4 regions of the Arthrobacter sp. QXT-31 genome follow, and region 3 is predicted to be linked to each of the others. Evidence: riboswitches for the same ligand, from Rfam matches in the RefSeq annotation. Region 3 holds a riboswitch; each other region holds the start of a gene.
The links. A riboswitch is a leader RNA that binds a small molecule or an ion and turns the genes downstream of it on or off. The one in region 3 is predicted to bind cyclic di-AMP.

Region 1 (2,861 bases), 1.4 Mb from region 3:
TCGCCGTCAGCCGGGCTGGCCGCGGGAACCGGTCAGTACCAGTTGTTGGCGAGGTGGAAGTTCAGCGCACCGCACGGGGAGCCGTAGCGCTCCTTGATGTAGCCAAGTCCCCAGTTGATCTGGGTGCGGTAGTTGGTGCGGTAGTCCGCGCCGGAGCTCGCCATCTTCTCGGCAGGCAGCGACTGCACGATGCCATAGGCGCCACTGCTGGGGTTGGTGGCCGTGGTGCGCCATTCCGATTCCTTGGTCCAGAGCCGCTTCAGGCACTGCATCTGGTCCGCGGACCAGCCGTAGGAGCCGAGCTTGCTGGCGGCGTAGGCCTGCGCACCGGCGGGATCATTCACGGCAGCAGGGGCAGCAGCCTTGGCCTTCGCCTTGGCGGCGGCAGCTTTGGCGGCAGCAGCCTTGGCAGCGGCGGCCTTTGCCTGGGCAGCAGCAGCCTGGGCAGCAGCAGCCTTGGCGGCAGCGGCATTCCTGGCGGCGGCCGTCTTGGCGGCAGCGGCCTTCGCCGCGGCAGTCTTAGCAGCGGCAGCCTTGGCGGCAGCAGCCTTAGCGGCGGCAGCCTTCGTAGCCTCGGTGGCCTTGGGGGCGGACTGCGGCGTGACGGACGCCGCGGACGGGGCCGGCAGGGCGGAGATGAGCGTCTTGTCGAAGCTCAGCGTCTGGCCGGCGTCGGCGGTGGCAGACGTCCCGGCGGCGGTGGGCGTTACCTGGTCAGCCGCCTGCCCTGCGGCGCCGACGCCCACGAGCACGGCGGCGGCAGTGGTCAGGACGGCAGCCCGGCGCCCGAAGGACGGAAGGCTTGCGGCGAAGCGGCCGAATGCAGTGGTGGGACGGGCCGGTTCCGCGCGGTGCCGGGAATTGGCGGGGCGTGACGTCGTGCGGTCAGACTCGTGCGAGGCGCGTTCAGGGCGCGCCTGATCCTTAAATTCAGACATGGTGGATTGCCTCTCAACACCTGCGGAGTTAGCTGTCGGGTTCGGATGAGGTCATCCGGCCGCACGGAAACTACACGTGTCGGCTTCACCCCAAGGGCTGATGCGGAAAGCCCGGGACTCTGGTTCCCCCGCCTCTGCCTGAAATAGCGGAATCCGGGAAGCGGCAGAGCTGGGCGTCAATCCGGACATGCGGCTCAAGTGGCGGCCGCACTCTATCGACCGTACAGGAGCCTTTTGATTAAGTCACATTTAGATAACGGACATCACGACGCCGGCGCGGCGCCTTGCGCGGGCAGTCGGACAGCGAATTCGGTCCGCCCTGGCCGGGATGTCACCTCCACCGTTCCGCCGTGGGCCTCGACGATGGACTGCACGATGGACAGGCCCAGGCCGCTGGTTCCCTCGGCCGAGGCCATGCCCGCTTCACCCTGCAGGACATCCGGTTTTCCCTGTGAATCCGGGGCATGCAGGGGTGTTCCCGCGCTGGCGGCGCCGGCGCCGGAACGGCTCGCCGTCGCCCATGCCGGAGCCAGGACCGGCTGCCCCGGTGTCGCACGTGATGCGTCTGCGCGGGCGAAGCGCGCGAAGACCCGATCCACGAATTCGGGCGGGATGCCAGCGCCGTCATCCGTGACTGAAATCACAGCAGAGCCGTCGGCTGACCGCATCACGCCGGTGGTCACCGTGGTGCCGGGCGGGGTGTGCTTGCGTGCGTTGGAGAGCAGGTTGACCAGCACCTGGTGGAGCTGTGAGGCGTCGCCCCGGACCGATATGGGTTCCGCCGGAAGTTCGAGATGCCACGCCCGGTCCGGTGCCATGACTTTTTCGTCGCTGACGGTCTCAATCACGAGCTGCGTGAGGTCCACGTCGCCGAGTTTGAGCGGCTGGCCTTCATCGAGGCGGGCCAGCAGCAGGAGGTCCTCCACCAGGGCGGTCATGCGTTCCGACTGGCTCTGCACGCGGGCAAGCGAACGCTGGCCGTCCGGGGTGAAGTTTTCCGTCATGCGCATCAGCTCCGTGTAGCCGCGGATGGCCGTGAGCGGTGTGCGGAGCTCGTGGGAGGCGTCCGCCACGAACTGCCGCACCTTCATCTCGCTTTCCTGCCGCGCCTCCAGCGCGCTGGAGACGTTGTCCAGCATCAGGTTCAGGGCATGCCCCACGCTGCCCACTTCGGTTCCGGGATGGGCGTTCGACGGCGGAACGCGGACAGCGAGTGCCACCTCACCGGCGTCCAGCGGCAGGCGGGAAACCTGGGTGGCCACCTCGGAGAGTTGCTCCAGCGGCTTCATGGTGCGCCGGATGAGCACGGTCCCGGCCAGGCCGATCAGTACGAGGCCGCCCAGCGACACGATGGTGATGGTCCAGACCAGCGAGGTCAGCGTGTTCTGCTTGTCTGCCAGCGGGAGCCCGGTCACCATGACGTCGCCGTAGGGAGTCTGGGCGGCCACCAGGCGGTATGTGCCCGAGGACAGAGTGCGTTCGACCGGCACGCCGTCGCGGCGGAGATTCAGAAGGGTCTGGTTGTCTGCAGCGGACAGCGACGCTCGGGTGGAATCTGTGGCGATGAATCCGCTGCCGCTGACGGTGCCGTTGGCGATCCTGGCGGTGAGCGTTCCGATCCGCTGGCCCCGCGCGTCCAACGGGTCAGGACGTGTACCCGGGTTGCCCAGCGGTGGCCGGCCAAATTCACTGGACCGCCGCGCGGCGTCCGTGAGCTGCTTGTCCAGCTGCTGAGTCAGGAAGGAGTCCATCGAGGCGTAGCTGAACAGGCCGACCGCACCGCAAATCGCCACCAAGAGAGCCATGGCCACCAGGACCAGACGGGTACGCAAATGCCAGGTGCCTGGTTTCAGCCAGCTTCGGCGCTGGGTGCGGGAGGCCCCGGAAAGGTTTGCCACAGCCTACTCTGCCGGCTTGATGACG
Region 2 (2,861 bases), 1.0 Mb from region 3:
TGCAGGAGAAATGACATGACCAGCGAGCGAAACCGTCCGGACAGCGGCGCCGAACGCGCCAGGGAGACTCTGACCGGCCCGCCCCGCTGGGTCAAGGTCTCCGCGATCGTTGCGGGCATCCTGATCCTTGTCGTCGTTGCCGCCATGCTGCTCACCGGGGGTCAGCACGGCCCCGCCAGACACGGATTCGGCATCGGCGCACGCATCTCACACCCCGCTGCTGCGCAAAGCCAGCCTGACCCGCCCGCGATCCACCGCGACGGCGGCCAGATGTGAGCCTCCGATGATTCTGACATCCGCGACCCGGAAAGTGCTGCTGACCCTGCATGTCATGTCATCAGTGGGCTGGGCCGGAGCGGTTGCAGTCTTCGTCGTCCTCGACATTGCAGTCCTGGCCAGCTCTGACGCCCAGTTGGGACGCGTCCTCTGGTTGGCCCTGCAGGCGGCCGTGTGGTCCCTCCTCGTTCCGCTGGCCTTCGCGTCCCTGCTGACCGGCCTCGTTCTGGCGGTGGGAACCGTCTGGGGACTGTTCCGGCACTACTGGGTGCTCTTCAAGCTCGTCCTCACCCTCATCGCGACGGTTGTGCTGGTGCTGTACGTCCAGACGATCAGCACAGTCGCAGGCATCGCACAAGATCCGGCGATGTCCGGCATGGACTCTCCCTCTGCCCTGCTGCACACCGGCGGGGGCCTAGTGGTGCTGCTTCTGACAACTGTCCTGGCCATCTACAAGCCCCGGGGCATGACCCGGTACGGCCAGCGAAAACGACTGGAGCAGCGCAAGCAGACCGTGTCGTAACAGCCTGCGATTCGGCAGAGCCGATCCTCCCCCGCGGAGGGCCGGTAACCTGCGGCCCTTCGATAATCTGCGATTGACCACCTTGCCTTCCTACGCCCCGCGGGAATCAACAGGTACGGCCGAATGCGCACCAACGACAGCAGCTCCCCTGCCTTCACCGAAACACGAGGCACATTGCCTATGCCGGCTTGCTGGCCCTGACAGTAATGCATGCCTCCGCGACCCCCGCGCTGAAGCCCTTGATGAGGTGAAGTCGCCGAACGACGCGGACCGTTACCTAAATGTGACTTTTCACCGGCATGTGGGGTAGCCTCTATCGGTGCCTTGGTTTAATCGGGGCATTCCCGGGCAGAATGCCGAGCCCTGCCGCTGACCGGGATCCGTTCGCAATTTCCGATGGCGGGGACGGGGGAACCACCTTTTTACCGGCCGTGATCATTCGAGGCCTTGGGGTTAAGTCCAGACGCTCCGTATAACGACGGGGAGATGGACCGGGTGACCTTCCCACCCGAACCCGACAGCTCACCCCGCAGGCATGGGAGAGGCAAAATACCATGTCACGTAAGTCCATTTCGGCGCGCCACCGCGCCACCCCGACGCAGTCCATCGCTTTGCAGGGACTGTCGCATTCCCTGAAGTCCAACGCTGCATCAATTGCCAGGCCCGCCGCTGTCGCGGCCGTAGCATCAGGCCTCGCATTTGGCATCGGCGCCCCGGCACAAGCCGGCACCTACGCACCGGAGGGCTCGGGCAGCACAAGCACTGCATCAACCGCCCAGACCCAGACCGGGCAGGGCCAGGCAGCCGCTGCGTCTGTTGGCGCCACGCACACCGTTGTATCGGGCGATACCCTCGGGGCGATTTCGGCACGCCACGGTGTTGACCTGAACGCAGTCCTGTCAGCGAACGGGCTGTCTATTTCCTCCGTGATCTACCCCGGTGACCAGATTCGGATCCCCGGCGCCGGACAGGCTACCCAAGCGCCCCAGGCACCCCCGGCTGCCCCTCAGGCGACCCCGACGGTGCCCTCAGCACCCAAGCCGGCCGGCATGGGCATCTACACTGCATCCGCATCCATCAAGCCGGCCTCATCGCCCGCACCGGCAGCAGCCGCCTCTACAGCTCCGGCCAGCGGGGTGGGCGCCGCTCTCGTGGCCTCGGCCCGGGCCCAGCTCGGAGCAACCCAGGACTGCACCATCCTTGTGGAGCAAGCCCTGCGGTCCGTCGGCAAGTCGGTGGGCGACCTCGCGCCCCTGCAGTTCCACCAGTACGGGACCCCGGTTTCCACCCCCCAGCCCGGTGACCTGATCATCCGCGCAGGACATGTCGGGATCTACATCGGCGGCGGGCAGGCCATCAGCAGCGGCATGAACGGCGTCAACGAAACTATCGTGCATCCGGCATCCTGGCTCGGAGGATCCACCTTCGTACGGGTAAACGCCTAAGAGCCAAATCGAGATTAAACGGCGGCAGGGGCAACAGCACCTGCCGCCGTCGTGCCCCAAGAGCGGTTTGATCCCTACCGGGTGGTTGACACCTGAGAGACAGTGACCGATTCGCTTGGGCTGACACTTATCTGCCTGCACGTTTTATTGTCTTATTGCCGGAGTCTTAGGACGCCGCCGGCATCAACCCAAATGCCGCCAGACTCGGCAGGGGGGAGGTATCCCCGCCGAACCCAGCGGCTCTGATCGGTCCCGGCTTTCGGCGTCCGCTCAAGACCAGATTGGCTGGCTTCCCTAAGCGACATTCGCGACCCGGCAATGGGTTCCCTAGTCTGGTTCCATGACGGGTCCAAGCAGCGCGCGATGTTCGGCGACGAGTATGCGGAGCAGACGCGTCGATTCCTGCGCCTCGAGTGATCACGGGCATTTCGCCTTCTCCTACGAGCCGGTCAGGGGAAAGGAACCCGAAGTGGTCGATGCAGAGGACATCGTGCCGGCTAGGGGTCCGCACGAAACTGACGTGTGGTTGACCCAATGGCAAGTGGCCGAGGACGGCTTGGACGTCGCACTCGATCAACCCATCGACTGGGCTCGGTGCCGATGAATCAGGACTGGGT
Region 3 (2,861 bases):
GGGGCGCCTTGAGAGGTAGTGGGATCCTCGTGTGTCGCGGCCAGCGCATCAGTCCCCGCTTGCCCATCTACTCGGAGGCCCCGGCACTCCCGATGTTAGCGTGAACCGATGAAAGGTCATCAGCCACATCGAACGAGGGTGCAACAACCGTTGCCGCGACAATTGCTGAAGGGTCCTGCAGCCCACCCCCGCTGCGCGGAAAATATACGATGACGATGCCGCCCTTTGGGATTTCCTCGCCGACCGTCCGCGAGCCACCCAGGCGAGCGGGTTCCTTGGCCAGCGGTGTGACGATGGCCAGTCCTTCGGTGGTGTTGTGGGATGGCGAAACCGACAATCAGCGTGGCCCCGAGCGCCAGGGATCCCACAGCGTACGCGGAGCCGATGGCCAGGCCTTCGCCGAGGTTGTGCAATCCGATGCCGATTGGCGATGAGCAGGGCCAACCGCCGTGGTGGCAACGCCGTGGGTTTTCCGGTGCTGCTGAGGTCCTGGTGCCGGCGCATCCAGGCGTCGGTGCCTTCCAAGGCCAGGTAGGCGACGAGTGCGGAGGACGATCTCTCGGCAGCGCTAAGTGCGGAAGTCCCGTCCGGGCCCTCCATGGCGCTACAGCACCAGGGTTTCGAACCAATTGTCACATCCAGGACACGGCATGTCACAACAATGTGAGAGCTCGCCATCAGTGACTTTAGAGCCAGCCGTTCGGGTCGACAACTTCACCGTTTACTTCAACCTCGAAGTGGAGGTGGCAGCCGGTGGAGGCGCCCGTGGTTCCGCTGAAGGCCACAACGTCCCCCCGGGACACTTTCTGCCCCTGGCTCACGTTGAAGGAAGACAGGTGATTGTAGGTGGTTTTCAGGCCATTGCCGTGATCCACGACCACGCGGTTCCCTCCGCCGTACGGGTGCCAACCTGCGAAGGTGACGGTGCCTGCGGCAGCGGCCAGGACGGAAGTGCTGCACTGCGCCACGAGGTCCTGTCCCCGATGGAAGTCCCCTGAACCGCCCGTGATGGGACTGACCCGGTACCCGAAGGGCGAAACCGTGGTCATCGTAGCGAGCGGGGCGCCAAGAGTTCCAGCGGAGGCTGCGCTGGTGATGGCACCGGCCGACTGGGCGCTGAGTAGCTGTTTCAGCTTGCCGTCTGGGTCTGCCTTGGTGGCCACCTGGGAGCGGCTGAACTCGATCCGGGCTCCCGCCGTCGCGGAAATCTCAGGCTGTGCGGCGGCGGAAAGCGCGGACGCGGCCTGGCCGGTTTGCTGCGAGGTTATCACCGGGCCGGTCGCCGGAACGGTCATGGCCAGTACCAGGCCCGTGGCTGCGAAAGCGATGCCGGCCTTCTGGCCCATGCCGCTGGCTGCGGCGAAATCAGTAATCTGGCGGAAGGGTCCCCGGCGACGGCGTGCTTCGCGCTGCGGATCCCGGGGCCTGCCGGCGGTAAACGCCCCGCGCGCACTGGGCGCCGAAGCGGGGCCTGTCGCGCGCCGGCGGCCCTTGGGGTATTGCGTGGCCAAGCCTTATTCCTCTCTGGGAAGCCTGCGAAGTTAGCTGTCGGGTTCGGGTCAGAGAGTTCAAAGACCCGGTCCGCCGTAACAAGCACTTTGGCGCAGAGGTGTCCCGTGAGGATCCTTAGCTGAGAGAGGGCTTGCTGCTGACGGACTTCACCCCAAGGCAGTCCTGCGACTGCCGGTTGTGGTTCCTCCGCCTCTGCCAGTTGGTGACTCGTGCACCTGATCCGCTGGCAGAGCTCGGCTCCGGATCAGGTAACGCTTTGGTATCGATGCTTGGGTCAAACTATATCTAACGAAACTGTGATGTAATAACCCGTCATCTTCCGCCCCACCGCCCCTGCGCTCGGGTGGGCCGCGGTAGGACGGGGCGGGTTGTAACCTGTTACAGACAGCACGGGGCGCCACCGCCGTCGCCAAGACGAAGTAGTCCAGGAAAAGTGGAAAGCTTGTCCCATGCTTGAATCCAGCGGAGTTGCGCCTACCCCAACGAGTCCCCCCGGTGACGCCATCGTTCTTTACACCGAAAAGGTTTGGCCGAACTTCTGGATCTGGCTAGTCTCCGCGGGCTTATCGAGCGCCGGAATCCTGATTCTTGCGCCCATCAGCATCACGGCCGGGATCACCGGAGCCATTGTGCTGTTCGCCATCATTTCAGTAGTGCTGGTCCGCACTACCCCGACAATCCAGGTGACCGGTTCAACGCTGCGTGTGGGCCGGGCCACTATCGAACGTAGCTTCGTCGGCACCACGACGGCGTTCCGCCGCGCCGAAGCGACGGCCGAACGCGGCACCCGACTCAATGGCCTGGCGTTTCTGTGCATCCGTGGCTGGGTGGATCCGGTGGTCCGGATCCAGATAACCGATCCCTCCGACCGGACCCCGTACTGGCTGGCGTCCACCCGGCACCCGGACCAACTGATCATTGCCCTGTCAGCCCAGCGGCGGCACTAGCCCTGGGTTAGCTCGACGTCCCCGTATGGCTTGTGTATTACCAGCCCGCTGTCCTGCAGCTTTCTGACTACACCGAAGCCGAAAGGCTGGCGGCCGGGAACCCTAAGAGCCAGATGCTGCAAACGGCGGGCTTCAGCAAACTAATTCGGCAGAAGGAGGGCCCGATCGTTGGGGTGCATATGCTCGGTGCCCGGGTCAGTGAGCTGATTGGGGAGGGCCAGCATTTTGGTCGAGAGGCCCGGGCTGGCCGTCCCGGGTGGCCGGGACCTGCCGGTTGGCGTACGGTAACGATCGTTCGCGAGACACCCCGGGCATGTTTGAAGAGACGCGGAAACCCGGGACCCATTCTGTAATGGTTTCCGTGTACGCGCCTGTGTAACGCCAACCAAGGTTGGTGATACC
Region 4 (2,861 bases), 2.2 Mb from region 3:
GACCGAGACCTGGAACCGTTCCGCGGCCCGGCGCAGACTCCAACATTGGTCAACGACACACTGCGCGAGCTGCAGCCGGCCACGGGGCGTCAGAAGAGCGTTAGGGTGGGACATGAAGACCTCCGTGCGTGGAATTGGACTCTAGACAAGCCCCACTCCACCCGGAGGTCTTCTTCATGTCACCGAACCACGCCGAGCGTCACTAACGTCCGTGGTCAATACAGCTAGTTAGCCCCGTCAGCCAGCCTGACCGCACCGCCCGGCCGCCCGTCAGAGCCTGCGGCGACGACCGTTAAACGCAGCAGCGGCGGATGCCAAAGCATCCGCCGCTGCCGTATCCGGTTGCCGCCCGGCCGGGCGGACATCCGCGCTGTTAGGCGTTCACCCGCACGTAGGTGGAGCCGGTGAGCCAGGAGGCCGGGTGCACGATGGTTTCGTTGACACCGTTCATGCCGCTGCTGATTGCCTGGCCGTCGCCGATGTAGACGCCGACGTGGCCACCACTGATCATCAGGTCGCCGGGCTGCGGGGAGGAGACCGGAGTGCCGTACTGGTAGAACTGCGTGGGCGCGAGGTCACCGACGGACTTGCCGATGGAACGGAGCGCCTGCTCCACCAGGATGGTGCAGTCCTGGGTGGCACCGAGCTGCGACTGGGCGGAAGCCACGATCGCTGCGCCCACACCGCTGGCCGTCTGGGGCGCGGCCGCCGGCGTTATGGATGCGGAGGCGGTGTAGATGCCCATGCCGGAGGGCTCGGTTGCCGCAGGTGCGGGAGCCGCCGGGGCAGGAGCCTCAGGGACAGCAGGGGCCACGGGAACCTCGGGCACGGCAGGTGCTGCAGCAGCGCCCGGTCCCGGGATCAGGATCTGGTCACCGGGGTAAATGATTGATGCCAGAGACAGGCCGTTCTCCGCGAGGAGTGCATCCAGGCTGACCCCGTGGCGTGCCGCGATGTCACCGAGGGTGTCGCCGGCCACCACGGTGTGGGATGCGCCGGCAACAGCAGAACCGCCGGTTGCCGGGGCGGGGGCTGCAGGCGTGGCGGGCGCAGCCAGCGCCTGGCCGGCAGCGGACTGGACCGCACCGGCGGCACCTGTGGCGGCTTGCGTAGCGGCAGTACCAGACGCGTCGGGCGCGTAGGCACCAGCGTGGGCGGGCGCGCCGGCACCGAACAGGAGACCGGAAGCGACGGCGGCTGCGGCGGCGGGCTTGGCAACCGTCGCGGCGTTGGACTTGAGGGAATACGACAGCCCCTGCAGAGCGATGGACGTCGTGGGGGTGGCGCGATGGCGCGCGAATGACTTACGTGACATGGTGATGGGCCTCTCCCATGCCTGCGGGGTTAGCTGTCGGGTTCGGATGGGAGTCACCCGGTCCTGATTGCCCGCTGCGCGGAGCGTCTGGACTTAACCCCTAGGCCTTGCTGGCAAGGCCGGTACTAACGTGGTTCCCCCGTCCCTGCCTTCGGGTCATTGCGAACGGATCCCGGTCAGCGGCAGGGCTCGGCATTCTGCCCGGGAATGCCCTGAGCGGAACCAAGGCACCCGCCGAGGCTATCGCACGTGGGCATCAAATGTCACATTTCGGTAACGGCGAGGCGGGAAGGAACGCTGACGGAAAGGGCGCCGAGAAGGGCTGGCGGTCCCGAAGGTCCCACCCTACAGGGCCTTTACCGCGCCCAACACCTTTGTCAGGGATTCCTTGGCGTCGCCGAACAGCAGCGTGGTCTGCGGCTCGTACATGAGATCGTTCTCGATTCCGGCGAACCCGGGCCGCATGGACCGCTTCAGGAACACCACCTGCCGGGCGTCCGCCACTTCAAGGATCGGCATCCCGTAGATCGGCGAACCGGCGGTGGTCTTGGCCGCCGGGTTCACGACGTCGTTCGCGCCCACCACCAGCGCGACGTCGGCGGTGCGGAACTCAGAGTTGATCTCGCCCATTTCCTTGAGCGATTCGTACGGCACATTGGCCTCGGCAAGCAGCACGTTCATGTGCCCTGGCATGCGCCCCGCGACCGGATGGATGGCGAAGTCCACCCGGATTCCGCGGGATTCCAGGGCCTGTGCCAGCTCCGCCGCGGTGTGCTGCCCCTGCGCCACGGCCAGCCCGTACCCGGGAACGATAATTACGCGCTGCGCGTAGCCCAGCAGCACCGCCACGTCCTCCGGGCTGGACGAGCGGACCGGACGGTCGCTCACGGCGGTGGATCCCGCCGTCGAACCTCCCCGGAAGGCCCCGAAAAGGATGCCGGCCACGCTGCGGCCCATGGCCGCGGCCATCGCCCGGGTGAGGATGGTGCCCGACGCCCCCACGAGCGTGCCGGCAACCACCAGCAGCACGTTCCCCAGCACCAGGCCGGACGCCGCAACAGCGAGGCCGGTGAAGGCGTTAAGCAGCGAGATGACGATCGGCACGTCTGCGCCGCCCACCGGCAGGACCAGCAGCACGCCGGCCACCAGGCCCAGCAGCAGGAGCAGCAGCGCCAGGATGAGGGACCCGCCCAGCACGACGGCGGCGGCGGTTCCCACCGCTGCGAGCAGGACTATCCCCATGAGCACCGGCAGGCCCGGAAACACCACGGGCCGGGTGGTCATGAGCTCCTGCAGTTTCGCGAACGTCACGGCCGATCCCGCGAAGGACACCGCCCCCACCAGCAGGGTGAAGACGACGGCGACGCGCACCCAGGCGTCCTCCGCATGCGGCAGTTCCAGCAGGGCCACGAGGGCGGCGGCACCGCCGCCCACGCCGTTGAACAGCGCCACGAGCTGCGGCATCTGGGTCATCTTGACGCGCCGGGCCACGGGCGCTGCCACGCCGGAACCGACGGCGATTGCGCCGAGGATCAGGGGGACGTTG

Region 1: another riboswitch for cyclic di-AMP. It lies ahead of BWQ92_RS07010 (hypothetical protein); the one in region 3 lies ahead of BWQ92_RS00980 (M23 family metallopeptidase).
Region 2: another riboswitch for cyclic di-AMP. It lies ahead of BWQ92_RS19220 (C40 family peptidase); the one in region 3 lies ahead of BWQ92_RS00980 (M23 family metallopeptidase).
Region 4: another riboswitch for cyclic di-AMP. It lies ahead of BWQ92_RS10875 (LysM peptidoglycan-binding domain-containing protein); the one in region 3 lies ahead of BWQ92_RS00980 (M23 family metallopeptidase).

The regions. Positions count from the first base shown of each region.
Region 1 is NZ_CP019304.1:1,557,788-1,560,648, reverse strand. It holds gene BWQ92_RS07010 (hypothetical protein) at 33-938, opposite strand; cyclic di-AMP (ydaO/yuaA leader) riboswitch at 944-1,097, opposite strand; gene BWQ92_RS07005 (HAMP domain-containing sensor histidine kinase) at 1,202-2,836, opposite strand; gene BWQ92_RS07000 (response regulator transcription factor) at 2,840-2,861, opposite strand, start outside.
Region 2 is NZ_CP019304.1:4,226,564-4,229,424, reverse strand. It holds gene BWQ92_RS19230 (hypothetical protein) at 16-276, shown strand; gene BWQ92_RS19225 (DUF2269 domain-containing protein) at 284-799, shown strand; cyclic di-AMP (ydaO/yuaA leader) riboswitch at 1,181-1,350, shown strand; gene BWQ92_RS19220 (C40 family peptidase) at 1,354-2,244, shown strand.
Region 3 is NZ_CP019304.1:196,637-199,497, reverse strand. It holds partial or broken gene BWQ92_RS00990 (cytochrome c oxidase assembly protein) at 1-19, shown strand, start outside; gene BWQ92_RS00980 (M23 family metallopeptidase) at 687-1,511, opposite strand; cyclic di-AMP (ydaO/yuaA leader) riboswitch at 1,516-1,736, opposite strand; gene BWQ92_RS00975 (DUF3093 domain-containing protein) at 1,962-2,459, shown strand.
Region 4 is NZ_CP019304.1:2,399,527-2,402,387, reverse strand. It holds gene BWQ92_RS10880 (IS481 family transposase) at 1-114, opposite strand, end outside; gene BWQ92_RS10875 (LysM peptidoglycan-binding domain-containing protein) at 374-1,315, opposite strand; cyclic di-AMP (ydaO/yuaA leader) riboswitch at 1,321-1,482, opposite strand; gene BWQ92_RS10870 (NAD(P)(+) transhydrogenase (Re/Si-specific) subunit beta) at 1,661-2,861, opposite strand, start outside.